Regions from separate parts of the Agrobacterium sp. DKPNP3 genome, predicted to be linked through region 1. Evidence: riboswitches for the same ligand, from Rfam matches in the RefSeq annotation. Region 1 holds a riboswitch; the other holds the start of a gene.
The links. A riboswitch is a leader RNA that binds a small molecule or an ion and turns the genes downstream of it on or off. The one in region 1 is predicted to bind S-adenosylmethionine.
Positions count from the first base shown of each region.

Region 2: another riboswitch for S-adenosylmethionine. It lies ahead of metA (homoserine O-acetyltransferase MetA); the one in region 1 lies ahead of ACUTJJ_RS03135 (O-succinylhomoserine sulfhydrylase).

Region 1 is NZ_JBQYSN010000006.1:38,828-46,269, forward strand. Features, by position in the region: gene ACUTJJ_RS03110 (GcrA family cell cycle regulator) at 1-108, opposite strand, end outside; gene ACUTJJ_RS03115 (aspartate aminotransferase family protein) at 540-1,739, shown strand; gene argF (ornithine carbamoyltransferase) at 1,797-2,714, shown strand; gene ACUTJJ_RS03125 (Hsp33 family molecular chaperone) at 2,951-3,940, shown strand; gene apaG (Co2+/Mg2+ efflux protein ApaG) at 4,151-4,543, opposite strand; gene ACUTJJ_RS03135 (O-succinylhomoserine sulfhydrylase) at 4,769-5,953, opposite strand; SAM riboswitch at 5,997-6,075, opposite strand; gene ACUTJJ_RS03140 (2'-deoxycytidine 5'-triphosphate deaminase) at 6,148-7,245, shown strand; tRNA gene ACUTJJ_RS03145 (tRNA-Gly) at 7,300-7,373, shown strand.
Region 2 is NZ_JBQYSN010000023.1:7,021-14,462, reverse strand. Features, by position in the region: gene ispG (flavodoxin-dependent (E)-4-hydroxy-3-methylbut-2-enyl-diphosphate synthase) at 1-1,101, shown strand, start outside; gene ACUTJJ_RS09080 (OmpA family protein) at 1,168-1,830, shown strand; gene ACUTJJ_RS09075 (polyprenyl synthetase family protein) at 1,973-2,887, opposite strand; gene mtgA (monofunctional biosynthetic peptidoglycan transglycosylase) at 3,023-3,769, shown strand; gene ACUTJJ_RS09065 (aldose epimerase family protein) at 3,785-4,804, opposite strand; gene metA (homoserine O-acetyltransferase MetA) at 4,880-5,806, opposite strand; SAM riboswitch at 5,891-5,967, opposite strand; gene ACUTJJ_RS09055 (thiamine diphosphokinase) at 6,057-6,710, shown strand; gene ACUTJJ_RS09050 (ABC-F family ATP-binding cassette domain-containing protein) at 6,715-7,442, shown strand, end outside.

The DNA.
Region 1 (7,442 bases):
GACGGCGTTGCGGCTAACACCGCCCAGCTGCGCTGCTATCTGGCTGGCGCTAAGTCCCTCGGACCACAATTTCTTGAGCTTTTCGACCCGTTCGTCTGTCCAGTTCATGCCGCTTCTCCGCTTTTCGCGTGTATTTTTGGCAGAATCCCTCTCCGTCTCGCGGGAGTGCCGCGAGTGTGGTTTCTGCCTGATTTTTGGTGACTAGTTCCGCCGCATTGCAGTCTAGTAATTAGCGATTAACCTAGTGCCACGCAGACTCCGTGGCAAGAGTCGCGGGAATCATCTCGAATCGATTTTGCGGTTTTCCCCAACTTGCTGGCGGGTTGAGTCAGAAAGGCAACACCTTGGGTCTGGCGCCCAGCCACCTACTAGGGCTTGAGAACCCTAGGGAATACGGACTTTTGTTGACATCGGCAAGCGAAGTGACAATAGTGCCCCTGCCGCCGCGAGGCGGCATTTTTGATTTTCAGGCAAGGGATAACCCTAAGAGCCTATTGACAACCGTCTTACAGCGCATTTGCGCAAGGAGTGATACAGCCATGGCCGAAGCCGCCGCGCCATTGTTCGATACATTTGCAAGAGCCCCCCTGCGTTTTGAGCGAGGCGAGGGCGTCTGGCTGTACACGGAAAGCGGCGAGCGATATCTCGATTTTGCGGCTGGCGTGGCTGTGAATTCGCTGGGCCATGCCCATCCGCACCTTGTGGAGGCGATCAAGACGCAGGCCGAAAAGGTCTGGCACGTCTCCAACCTCTATGAAGTGCCGGGCCAGGAAAAGCTTGCCAAGCGTCTGACGGAAGCAACCTTCGCCGACAAGGTTTTCTTCACCAATTCCGGCGCGGAAGCGCTGGAATGTGCGATCAAGACCGCACGCCGTTACCATTATTCCAAGGGCCATCCTGAGAAGTTTCGCATCATTACCTTTGAAGGCGCCTTCCATGGCCGGACGCTGGCGACGATCGCTGCCGGTGGCCAACAGAAATATCTCGAAGGTTTCGGTCCCAAGGTCGAAGGTTTCGATCAGGTTCCCTTCGGTGACGTCGATGCGCTGAAGGCCGCCATCACGGCCGAAACAGCAGCGCTGCTGATCGAGCCCATTCAGGGCGAGGGCGGCATCCGCGCGCCGGCGAAGGAATTCCTGCAACTGCTGCGCTCGCTCTGTGACGAGCATGGCATGCTGCTGATCTTCGATGAGGTTCAGACCGGCGTCGGACGTACGGGTAAGCTTTTCGCCTATGAGCACACCGGCGTCGCGCCCGATATCATGGCGGTTGCCAAGGGTATCGGCGGCGGGTTCCCGCTTGGCGCCTGCCTCGCAACGGCCGAAGCTGCTTCCGGCATGACGGCGGGTGTGCACGGCACGACCTATGGCGGCAATCCGCTGGCGATGGCCGTCGGCAATGCGGTCCTTGATGTTGTTCTTGCTGACGGCTTTCTGGACAATGTTCGTGATGTCGCGCTTGTGTTCCGCCAGGGGCTTGCCTCATTGAAGGATCGTTACCCCGACGTGATCGAGGAAATTCGCGGCGAAGGCCTGCTTCTCGGCATCAAGGCGAGGATCCCCTCAGGTGAATTGCTCCAGGCCATGCGTGCGGAACATCTGCTTGGTGTACCGGCGGGTGACAATGTCATCCGTCTCCTGCCGCCGCTCGTCACCACCGCGGAGGAGGCCCGTGAGGGTCTGGCGCGCGTGGAAGCGGCCGCCGCATCCCTGACCGCAAAACAGGCGAAAATCGCCTGAGAAAACACTAAAGGGCGGGCCTCTTTGCCGGGGCTCGCGAGCATGGGACAGTTTGAAATGGCTTCACCTAAACATTTTCTCGACCTGTCGGCCGTCGGCTCGCAGGACCTGCGGGCGATTCTCGATGATGCCCGGGCACGCAAGGCGGCGACCAAGGCCGGCACAGCGGAAAAGCCGCTTGCCGGCAAGATGCTGGCTATGATCTTCGAAAAGCCGTCCACCCGCACCCGGGTCTCTTTCGATGTCGGCATGCGCCAGCTTGGCGGCGAAACGCTTTTCCTCTCTGGCACGGAGATGCAACTCGGCCGGGCCGAAACGATCGGCGATACGGCCAAGGTCCTGTCGCGTTATGTCGACGCCATCATGATCCGTACAACGGATCATTCGCGTCTGCTTGAGCTTGCCGAACACGCAACCGTGCCTGTCATCAACGCCCTGACCGATGACACGCACCCCTGCCAGATCATGGCTGACATCATGACCTTCGAGGAACATCGTGGGCCGATAAAAGGCAAGACCATTGCCTGGACGGGCGACGGCAACAATGTCCTCCATTCCTTCGTCGAGGGTTCGGCTCGGTTCGGGTATCGCATGACGATGGCGGTTCCCATGGGTTCCGAACCGCATGATAAGTTCCTGAACTGGGCCCGCAACAATGGCGGCGAGATCGCACTGTATCATGATGCGGAAAAGGCCGTCGCTGGCGCCGATTGCGTGGTGACCGACACCTGGGTTTCCATGAACCAGGAACACAAGGCGCGCGGCCACAACATCTTCCAGCCCTATCAGGTCAACGAAGCGCTGATGGCCAAGGCTGAAAAGGACGCCCTGTTCATGCATTGCCTTCCGGCCCATCGCGGTGAAGAGGTGACGGATGCGGTGATCGACGGCCCGCAATCGGTGGTCTTCGACGAGGCGGAAAACCGCCTCCACGCGCAGAAATCAATCATCGCCTGGTGCATGGGCGTCATCTGAAGATACCACCCGTTTGCTGAACGTCGGACGGGTGCTTGAACTTTTCGGCAGCGATTACCATCTGTTGGACTTCGAAGAGGCTCGTCGGTTTTCTGGCGGGCCTTCATCACGATTTGCACGTTTTTCCCCGGGAGCGGTTTCTCTTCGCGGGTCTCTGTGCGACAAGCAAAAAAGCACATTTTGAAAGCCGGACTTTTGGACGGTAGCGGCGCCGCGGCTGCGCCAAGGAGTATGATATGGCAGATGTAACGGTTGAACTGGACGATCTCGATTTTGCTGGCGACGACAAGGTTGTACCCTTTCAGGTCGAAGGTCTGGATGTGCGCGGCCGCGCGGTTCAGGTTGGGCCATTGCTGAACGCCATTCTCGAGCGGCATGACTATCCGGCCGCAGTCGCCCGGCTGCTCGCGGAAGCGACTGTTCTGACGGCGCTGATCGGCACCTCGCTTAAATTTTCCGGAAAGCTCACGCTTCAGACCAAGGGCGATGGTCCGGTCGACCTTCTAGTTGCTGATTTCACCGCGCCGGAAAGCATGCGCGCTTACGCCCGTTTCGATGAAGAGCGTCTCGCAGCGGCGATTGCCGAGGGCGCCACCTCGCCGGAGCAATTGCTCGGAACCGGCATTCTCGCTTTCACGATCGATCAGGGTGCGGGCATGCAGCCGTATCAGGGCATCGTGCCACTTGATGGCTCATCGCTGGAAGACATTGCCGGGGTATATTTCCGCCAGTCGGAACAGCTTCCCACTCGCGTCCGTCTCGGCGTTGCCGAGTTCTTCGACCGTGATGGCGCCGGCAAGCCGCGCCACGGCTGGCGTGCGGGCGGCGTTATCGCGCAGTTCCTGCCACAGGCGCCCGAGCGGCTACGCATGCGTGATCTGCATGGCGGCGATGGTGATGAAGGCGGCCATGAGGTGCAGGAGGATGATGCCTGGACGGAAGCGGTTACGCTGCTGAACACGGTTGATACCGACGAACTGACCGATCCGCAGGTGCCGGTGGAACGCCTTCTCTTCCGGCTTTTCCATGAGAGCGGCGTACGCATCTATGATCCGCAGGCGGTTTTCGATCGTTGCAGTTGCTCGCGCGACAAGATCAAGGGCGTTCTGTCAGGCTTTACCGCCGAAGAAATCAAGGCGAGCGAGGAAGATGGGGCCATCGCCGTTACCTGCGAGTTCTGCTCCACGACCTACCGCTATGATGTCAGCGAATTTGAAAACGTCTGACGAGGATAGCCGTGCCCTCGCACACCATGATCCCGGCCTCGAGCCGGGATCCAGCATGATCAAGTCTTGATTGCGTAACACTCTCTCACGCTGCAGACGCGCTGTGGCTGGATGCCGCTCTAGTCCGGCATGACGGAAGAGAGATTTTTTATCTTACCGACACTCTGAACAACGCTTTTAACGCGCGGCTTTCGCGTTCCTGCGGTTTCATCAATTCAAAACCCGCATCAGGCCTGGCGAATCCAGCGAGAAGGCTGGTATCGTGACATTGAACACCTCACCGCTTTCCGTTTCCATTTCATAATGGCCGAACATCAGGCCCGAAGGCGTATCCAGCGGACAGCCGGAAGAATACTCATAGCTGTCGCCAGGTTTGAGATGTGGTTTCTCGCCCACGACTCCAGGACCATAGACCTCGTCCACCTGGCCGTTCTGATCGGTAATGTGCCAGTAACGATTGACGAGAGTGACCGGAATGTCGGAGTTGTTCGCAATCACGACCTTGTAGCCCCAGACATAACGATCGTCATCCGGGTCGGATTGGTCTTCGAGATAATACGGATCAACCGTCACCTCGATATCCCTTGTCAGAGCACGATACATACGCACCACACCTCGAATTTATGCCTGCCGCCGCATTCTACACTATAGGCTCTGGCTATCGTCAAGGAAATGAATGACTTGACGGGCAGGGGGCGTCTCCTGTTGCGCTGTTTTTTACATTAGGGATAACGGTAAAGGTAAATATTGGTTTCCTGGCGCGGCCTTCTCGGGCGCCAGAAGCCATGGCCGGACATCAGCCGGGCCATGGCTTAAGCTATTTCAGCTTCAGACGGAAACCGCCGCAAGACCCTTTGCCAGATCTTCCACCAGATCGTCCGTGTCCTCGATACCGCAGGAAAGGCGCAATGTGCCGCCGGAGATACCGAGTTCCGCCCGTGCCTCGTCTGTGAGGTTCTTATGCGTCGTCGTGCCGGGGTGGGTAATGAGGCTCTTGGCGTCACCCAGATTGTTGGAAATCTTCACGATCTCAAGCGCGTTCTGCAGCTTGAAGGCCGCCTCCTTGCCGCCTTTCAGCTCGAAAGCCACCAGCGTCGAGCCGCCGGACATCTGGCGCGCAATGATATCCGCCTGTGGGTGGTCGGCGCGGCCGGGATAGATGACCCTGGCGACCTTGCCGCTGTCTGCCAGAAAATCCGCGATCTTCGAGGCATTGGCCGTCTGCTGCTTTACGCGCAGCGGCAGCGTTTCAATACCCTTCAGCAGCGTCCACGCATTGAACGGCGACATGGCGGGACCCGTATGGCGGAAATAATCCTGCAGCTCTTCTTCGATCCATTTCTTGTCGGAAAGGATCACGCCGCCGAGGCAGCGTCCCTGGCCGTCAATATGTTTGGTGGCAGAATAAACGACGATATGAGCGCCGAGTTCGAGCGGTTTCTGGAAAAGCGGTGTGGCGAAGACATTGTCGACCACCACTTTCGCGCCAATCTGGTTGGCGAGCTTCGCCACGCCGGCAATATCCACCACTTCGAGCGTCGGATTGGTTGGGCTTTCGAGGAAAAACAGCTTCGTATTCGGCTGGATTGCCTTTTCCCAGTTGCCGAGATCACGGCCATCAATCAGCGTGCATTCGATGCCATATTTCGGCGCCAGCGTTTCAACCACCCAGCGGCAGGAACCGAAAAGCGCACGGGCAGCAACGATGTGGTCGCCGGCGCGCAGCTGGCACATGATCGCCGCGGTAACGGCGGCCATGCCAGAAGCGAGCGCACGGGCGTCTTCAGCACCTTCCAGCAGGCACATGCGCTTCTCGAACATGTCATTGGTGGGGCTCGCATAACGGGCATAGATAAAGCCGTCCGTCTCACCTTTGAAGCGCGCTTCGGCAGCTTCGGAGTTTTCGTAGACGAAGCCCTGGGTCAGATAGATTGCTTCCGACGTTTCACCATAAGGGGAGCGTAGCGTACCACCGTGAACGAGCTGGGTTGCCGGGCGCCATTTATTGCTCATGTGATCACCTTCAAAACAAAAAAACCGGCCGCAAAAGCAGACCGGTTCCTAGCACCCGGTCTTTTTAGCCACTTGTTTAACGTGGCTGCAAGCCGACCGGCCAAATCACCACGGGATAACTTGCCTTACTGCCGTTACCGGCTTGCGTCAATGCCTTCCTTTTGGTTTTGTCGCCGTAAAAAGGAATGATGACCATGATGAGAACCACGGGCATTTTGGCGGATGGCGCAATACGCGCGCTGTTTGCGGGCGGCAAGCTGAAGAGTGAGGCCGATCTCGACGCGGATCAGGTGCAGCCCGCCAGCCTCGATCTCAGGCTCGGCTCGAAAGCTTACCGCGTGCGCGCCAGCTTCATGCCCGGCCCCGGAACCCAGGTCATCGACAAGCTCAATCGTCTGAGCCTGCACGAGGTCGATTTAAGCCAGGGCGCGGTGCTGGAAACCGGCTGTGTCTATATCGTGCCGCTGATGGAGAGCCTGGCGTTGCCGGCCGACATGTCCGCCTCTGCCAATCCCAAAAGCTCAACCGGCCGTCTCGATATCTTCACGCGCGTAATGACCGACAACGCGCAGGAATTCGACAAGATACCGGCGGGTTATGCCGGCCCGCTCTATCTCGAAATCAGCCCGCGCACGTTTCCGATCGTCGTGCGCCGCGGCTCACGCCTGTCACAGATCCGCTTCCGCATCGGCCATTCGCTGCTCAACGAAGCCGAATTGCTGAAGCTGCACGAAACGGAAATGCTGGTCGCCAGCGACACGCCGAACGTGACCGGCGGCGGCATCGCGCTGTCCATCGACCTCAAGGGCTTCGGCGACAACGGCCTGATCGGTTATCGCGGCAAACATCATACGGCGGTGGTGGATGTCGACAGGAAGGCCCAGCACGATGTACTCGATTTCTGGGAGCCACTTTACGCCCGTGGCCGCGCCGAGCTTATTCTCGATCCGGACGAATTCTATATTCTCGTCTCGCGCGAAGCTGTCCACGTTCCGCCGCTTTACGCCGCCGAAATGACGCCCTTCGACCCGCTGGTGGGCGAATTCCGCGTGCATTACGCCGGCTTCTTCGATCCCGGCTTCGGCCATGCGCAGGCAGGCGGCAGCGGCAGCCGCGCTGTGCTTGAAGTGCGCAGCCATGAAGTGCCCTTCATTCTGGAGCATGGCCAGATCGTCGGACGCCTGGTCTACGAGCACATGTTGGAAAAGCCTGATGGTCTCTACGGCACTGGCCTTGGCTCCAACTATCAGGCACAGGGCCTGAAGCTCTCGAAACATTTTCGCGCTGAGTGACCGAACCGGCGGGTGCTTGACACCTGCCGCGAACTATCCGATGTCTTAGACGGTGCGGGTGTAGCTCAATGGTAGAGCAGCAGCTTCCCAAGCTGAATACGAGGGTTCGATTCCCTTCACCCGCTCCAGCGACCTTTCCAACAAGATCATCGACGTCCAAGAAGCGCTGGTTTTTCAGCGCTTTTGCCTCGTGCGCG
Region 2 (7,442 bases), on a different contig from region 1:
GTGGCGGCGCTCTTCCGGGCTGGTTCGGAAATCGTGCGCATCACCGTCGATCGCGACGAGAGTGCGGCCGCCGTGCCGAAAATCCGTGAGCGGTTGCTGCGCCTTGGGCTTGATGTGCCGCTTGTGGGCGATTTCCATTATATCGGCCACAAGCTTCTGGCCGATCATCCGGCCTGTGCAGAGGCACTGGCCAAATACCGCATCAATCCCGGCAATGTCGGTTTCAAGGACAAGAAGGATAAGCAGTTCGGCGAAATCGTCGAAATGGCGATCCGTTATGACAAGCCCGTTCGCATCGGCGTGAACTGGGGGTCGCTCGATCAGGAGCTGCTGACGACGCTGATGGACAGGAACAAGGAGCAGGGTTTTCCGCTCTCCGCCCGTCAGGTCACGCGGGAAGCCATCGTTCAGTCGGCACTGATTTCCGCCGAGCTTGCCGAAGAGATCGGCCTGCCGCGCAATCGCATCATCCTGTCGGCTAAAGTCAGTCAGGTTCAGGACCTGATCGCCGTCTATTCGATGCTGTCGGAACGATCCAACCACGCCCTGCATCTGGGCTTGACCGAGGCGGGCATGGGTTCGAAGGGCATCGTCGCCTCCTCCGCCGCCATGGGTTATGTGCTGCAGCATGGCATTGGCGACACGATCCGCGTATCGCTCACGCCCGAGCCGAATGGCGACCGTACCCGTGAGGTGCAGGTGGCTCAGGAATTGCTGCAGGTGATGGGTTTCCGTCAGTTCATTCCAGTCGTTGCGGCATGTCCCGGCTGTGGACGGACCACGTCCACTGTCTTCCAGGAGCTCGCCCAGAACATTCAGAATGACATTCGTAAAAACATGCCGATCTGGCGTGAGAAATATCCCGGTGTCGAGGCGCTCAACGTCGCCGTCATGGGCTGCATCGTCAATGGCCCCGGCGAAAGCAAACACGCCGATATCGGCATTTCGCTGCCCGGCACCGGTGAGAGCCCAGCGGCACCTGTTTTCATCGATGGCGAAAAGGCGCTCACTCTGCGCGGCCCCAACATCGCCGCTGATTTTGAGGCGCTGGTGATCGATTACATCGAAAAGCGTTTTGGCCGGAAAGACGCGGCGGAATAATGCGTAAGCTGCAATGGCCCGAAATCCACTGTCATACCTCCTGAACCTCTCGGAGCATCCAGAAACATGATCAAAAAAATCGCGATCGTCGCCCTTTGTGGCACTTATCTTTCCGCCTGCACCACGACCGATCCCTATACGGGCGAGCAGAAGATGTCGAACACGGCAGGTGGCGCCGGCATCGGCGCCGTTGTTGGTGCTCTCGGTGGTCTTGCTGTCGGCGGTTCGCCGGTCGGTCGCCGCAATGCTGCGCTTATCGGCGCTGGTATCGGTGCGCTCGCAGGTGGTGCGATCGGCAACTACATGGACGGCCAGGAAGCCGAGCTTCGCGCCCAGCTGCAGGGAACCGGCGTTTCGGTGACGCGCCGTGGCGACAGCATCGTTCTCAACATGCCATCGAACATCACCTTCGCGACGGATCAGGATCAGGTCATTCCGCCCTTCTACCCAACGCTCGATTCCGTCGCCATCGTGCTGAACAAGTTCAACCGCACGCTGATCGACATCAACGGCCACACCGATTCCACCGGTAGCCTGCCGCACAACCAGGCGCTTTCGGAGCGTCGCGCGGCGTCAGTCGCAAATTATCTCGGCGCACGCGGAGTCGACCAGCGACGTATCTCGACCCTAGGCTTCGGTCCGTCACAACCGATTGCCTCGAATGCAACGCCCGACGGCCGCGCGCAGAACCGCCGCGTTGAAGTACTGATTTCGCCGCTAAAGCAATAGCTTAAAGCCGTCACCCCGGACTGTTCCGGGGTGACGTGCAATCAAGTCATTGATCGCTGAAAACTCCTTCTCTGGCGCAAACGCGTATTCGCTGGATGCCGGATCTCGTCCGTCATGACCGAGCAACGTCGCGAAAACCTTGTCAGCTTTTCCGTTCAGCGATGAACTTTGCGGCCGCGGTGAGAATCGCGGCCTTTTCGCCATAGGGGGCCAGGAGTTCGCTCGCTTCGCCCACCTGCTCCTGCAACTTGCGGCGCGCCCATTCTTCGCCGCGCAGGGCCACAAGCGTGCCCTTGCCACGGGCAGCGTCCTTGCCAGTTGCCTTGCCCATGGTGGCGGCGTCGGCAGTCAGGTCCAGCAGGTCATCGGCCAGCTGGAACGCCAAGCCGAGCTTTTCACCGAAGAGGCGCAGTCTTTGCCGTTCGGATAGGTCACTGCCAGCAATCAGCGCGCCAGCCTCGCAGGCAAAGCGCAGCAGGGCGCCCGTTTTCATAGCCTGCAATGTAACGACTCCGGGCTCGTCGGGCGGGTTCTTTTCGGCCGCGAGATCAAGCGCCTGCCCACCTGCCATGCCGCCGATCCCGGCCGCCCGGGCAAGCGAAAGCACAAGCGCGACTTTGCGATCGGGTGAAAGCGGATTTTCGTCCGAGGCGATGATGTCGAAGGCAAGTGTCAACAGGCTGTCACCCGCGAGGATGGCAGTCGCCTCATCAAATTTGCGATGCACGGTCGGCTGGCCGCGGCGCAGGTCATCATCGTCCATGGCTGGCAGGTCATCATGAACAAGCGAGTAGCAATGAAGGCATTCCAACGCGGCGCCGACGTGAAGTGCGGCCTCGGCATCTCCGCCCAGAAGCGCGGCGCTTTCGATGACCAGGAATGGCCGCAGGCGTTTGCCGCCGTTCAGCACGCCATGGCGTATGGCGGCAAGCAGCTTCTCCGGGCGCGTTATCTCGTCCGCGCGGGCTTCGCCGGAAAGCAGTTGCCCGAGCAGGGCCTCGGTCCTCGCCGCATTTTCACGCAGCCGCATTTCGAAATCGATCATCTGAGCGTCCATGCCGCGCTCTTTGGCATGCCGGGCGAGGGCAAGCAACCTTTTCGTGATTCCATGGGAGCAACCTTCCGGCGGACTCGCCTTGAAGGCTGCAATGGACTATGAAGGGCTTCAATTGGTGCGGGGCTTTGACGAATATTGAGCAGTACGCCTGAAAGCGACGCAGATTACGCCGTCTCGGCGCAAGACCGGAGCAGTCCGAAGGTGGATTTTCGCACGTTGGCCAAGCGCATCATCCTGACCTTGCTGGCATTGCTGATCCTGCCGTATCTGCTGATCCCGGTTTATGCGCTGCCATTCATCCGGCCGGTGTCCACGCTGATGCTTGCCGATCTCGCGACTTTTCAAGGTTATGACAGGCGCTGGGTGCCACTCGAGGATATTTCGCCGCGCCTTGTTCAGTCGGTGATGATGTCTGAAGACGGGCAATTCTGTTTCCATGGCGGCGTCGACTGGAACCAGATGCAATCCGTTGTGACCGATGCGCTGGACGGGGCCTCCACCCGTGGTGCCAGCACCATTCCAATGCAGACTGCCAAGAACCTGTTTTTATGGAATGGACGCTCTTTCCTGCGCAAGGGGCTGGAGCTGCCGTTGGCGATCGCGGCTGACTTCGTCTGGTCGAAAAAGCGGATGATGGAAATTTATCTGAACGTCGCGGAGTGGGGGCCGGGCATTTACGGCATCGAGGCCGCAGCCCAGCACCATTTCAAAGTGCCGGCCGCAAAGCTCAGTTCCAAGCAGGCAGCACTGCTCGCGGTCTCCCTGCCCAATCCGATCGATCGTGTTGCAAGCAAGCCCGGGCGCGGACTGCAAAGGCTCGCCGGTCTTATCGAGCGTCGTGCCCGCGCCTCCGGCAGCTATGTCGGCTGCGTGCTGGATTAAATCGCTCGCGCCGCGTCAGCCTTTCTTGAAAATATAATCCGTTTCCTGACGCAGGGTTTCGCCCGGGCGCAGAATGGCGTTCGGAAAATCCGGATGATTGACGGCGTCAGGCCATATCTGCGTTTCCAGGCAGAAGCCGGCAAACGGGCCATAACGGCGGCCATCAAGGCCAGGAACCGGAACGTCTAGCTTGAAGGCGGAATAGAACTGCACGCCGGGCTCAGTGGTGTGAACCTCAAGGGCGATGTCGGAGGCTGGAGAATAGGCGCGGGCGACCTTGGACTTGGCGCGACGCTCGGGGGAAAGACAGAAATTGTGATCGTAGAGCACCTGTTCGCCGTTTTCCTCGCGTCGCATTGGCGTCGGCTGGCGCAGGTCGAACACCGTCCCGTCCACGGGGCGTATTTCGCCGGTTGGGATCTGCTGCTCGTTTGTCGGAAGATAAAAGTCGGCGGCAATGCTGATCTCGTGGCCGAGGGCCGTATCCGCACCATCCAGATTGAAATAGGAATGCTGGCAGACATTGGCGATCGTGGGTTTGTCGGTCACCGTTTCGTAAACGACCGACAGCACCCCACCATCGAGGATCGTATAGGTGGCCGTAACCGTGCAGTTGCCGGGGTAACCAGCGCGGCCATCGGGGTCGATGATCTGCAGGACCACGTGGCTTTCGCCATGTTCCATCAGCATCCAGTTGCGCTTGCCCATGCCGTCGCTGCCGCCATGCAGGTGGCTTACGCCTTTTTCGTTCAGTTCCAGTTGATAGTCGTGGCCATCGATTGAGAACTTCCCGTTGCCGATGCGATTGGCATTTCGGCCGGGGGTGGCGCCGAAATAGGAGGAATATTTGTAATCCTCGAATTTGTCGAAGCCGAGAACGAGTGGCGGCTGATGACCCTCGAGGCGCAGATCCTGAATGACGGCGCCCCAGGTAATGACCTTCGCCGTAAGGCCACCCTTGGAGATGGTTACCCGTTCGACCTTCTCACCGGTTGCCGTGAAACCGAAATCTTCCCGTGCCGCGCCGTCGCTCATCTCGTCATTCTCCCTGGTGTCGCGAATTGCCGGGCGGACGTTGCGTCATTTTCCGGCAATTCGCAATCCCGCAGTTCAGGCGGCCATCTGTCCGATAGCGTCGAGATCGTAGGGTGTTGTCTGGTAAATTTCGTTGATCCAGTTCCCGAAAAACAGGTGGGCATGGCTGCGCCAACGGTTGAGCGGTGCAAGTTCCGGGTCGTTGTGCGGGAAATAATCGTGCGGCAGCTTGATCGGCACGCCGGCATGCACGTCGCGGAAATACTCGTCCGAAAGCGATGTCGAATCATATTCGACATGATTGAACATGTAGAGACGATTGCCCGCCTTCTCATGCACCAGGCAAACACCCATTTCCTCCGATTCCATCAGAATTTCGAGATCGGGATGCTTTTCGATATCGGCGCGGCGAACCTCGGTCCAGCGCGAGACCGGAACCTGGAAGTCATCTGAAAAGCCGTTGAGATAGATCGAGGAGGGGCAGAGATTGCGGTGGCGATAGACCCCGAAAGCTTTTTCCTTCAGCTCGTATTTCGGAACCCCGTGGAAGTGATAGATGGCGGCCATCGCGCCCCAGCAGACGTTGAGCGTCGAATGGACATTGGTGCGGGTCCACTCGAAGATCTTCTGCATTTCATTCCAGTAGGTAACGTCCTCATAGTCGAGGAGCTCGATGGGAGCGCCGGTGATGATGAAACCGTCGAACTTGCGGTGACGCACCTCTTCCCACGTCTCGTAGAAGGAGAGGAGATGTTCTTCCGGCGTGTTCTTGGCGCGATGACCGCCGATGCGGACGAGCGAGAGTTCCACCTGAAGCGGCGAGGCGCCGACAAGGCGCGCCATCTGGATTTCCGTCTTGATCTTGTTCGGCATGAGGTTGAGAAGCCCGATCTGGAGCGGACGGATATCCTGCCGGATGGCCGCCGTTTCGGTCATGACCCGCACACCCTCATGAACGAGGGTCTCAAAGGCGGGAAGCGTATCGGGAATCTTGATTGGCATGTCGAACTCTCTTTTCCGGATGACGTAAAGAACGTTGCGAAAACAAAAAAACCGGCAGCGGAAATCGCGACCGGTCCCAGGAAATTGCCCTTTTCCTCGACCCTTTAGCGACTTCTTTAAAGTGGCTGCAAGCCGGTCGGCAAATCACCACTGAGGCGTTTCATAATCCCGAAGCTGGCGAAAATCAATATAGGCGGTTTTATAAGGCTTTCGCCTTTCCATTTTCGGCCGAGGTGCGGTAAGGCAGGGCATGGATAATGCGCGTTTTACCATTCTGCTTGGCGGCGATGTGACGGTTACCGATCGCCTGAAAGAGGCCGTCGCGAATAGCCGCGTGATCGCTGCCGACGGCGGTATGCGCCATGCCGCGCCGCTTGGTTTAACACCCGAACTGTGGGTGGGCGATTTCGATTCCGCCAATCAGGCGCTGCTCGACACCTGGCCCGATGTCAAACGGCAGCCGTATCCGGCCGCAAAAGCCGTGACGGATGGGGAGATTGCCGTTTCGGAGGCGCTTTCCCGCGGCGCTCGGTCGCTGGTGCTCGTTGGCGCATTGGGCGGCCCACGCAGCGACCATGCACTTCAGCACCTTCTTTATGCGGTGGCGCTCGCCGAGCGTGGTCTTGAAGTGACACTGACATCCGGCGAAGAAGAGGCACGCCCCTTGCTCCCCGGTTCGATGGATATCGATCTGCCGCCCGCTTCGCTGTTCTCTGTTGCCGGCTTTACGGCCCTTGAGGGGCTCGATATCGGCAATGTGCGCTATCCGCTGGACGATTTTGCGCTTGCTTTCGGCTCTTCCCGCACTATTTCCAATGTCGCGAATGGCGGGCTCGTGCATTTCTCGCTGAAAAGCGGAAAAGCCATCGTGCTTGCCCGCCCCTATGATCTGACCGGAGCCTGATGCCTTGGCACCCCCAATTCTGAAACTCGATGACATCAAGCTGACCTTCGGCGTGACCCCGCTGCTCGACGGCGCCAATCTTCAGGTAGAGCCGGGCGACCGCATCTGCCTTGTCGGACGCAATGGCTCGGGCAAGTCCACGCTGATGAAGATTGCCGCGGGTCTCGTCGAGGCGCAGTCGGGCGAGGTGTTCCGGCATCCGGCCGCGACGATCCGTTATCTCGAACAGGCCCCGGACTTTGCCGGTTACGATACGGTTCAGGCCTATGCCGAAGCGGGGCTCGGGCCCGGCGACGATCCCTATCGCGTCACCTATCTTCTCGAACATCTTGGCCTCACCGGACAGGAAAATCCGGAGAGCCTTTCCGGCGGCGAGGCCCGCCGGGCGGCCCTGGCCCGCGTCATGGCGCCGGAACCCGATATTCTGATGCTGGACGAGCCAACCAACCATCTGGACCTGCCGACCATCGAATGGTTGGAAAGCGAGTTGCAGCAGACACGCAGTGCGCTGGTGCTGATTTCGCACGACCGTCGCTTTCTCGAAAAGGTCTCGACTTCCACCGTCTGGCTCGATCGCGGCCAGTCGCGCCGCCTCAACCGTGGCTTTGCCCATTTCGAGGAATGGCGCGACAAGGTGTTGGAAGAAGAAGAGCTGGAGCAGCACAAGCTCGGCAAGGCCATCGAGCGCGAAGAACACTGGATGCGCTACGGTGTGACCGCAAGGCGAAAGCG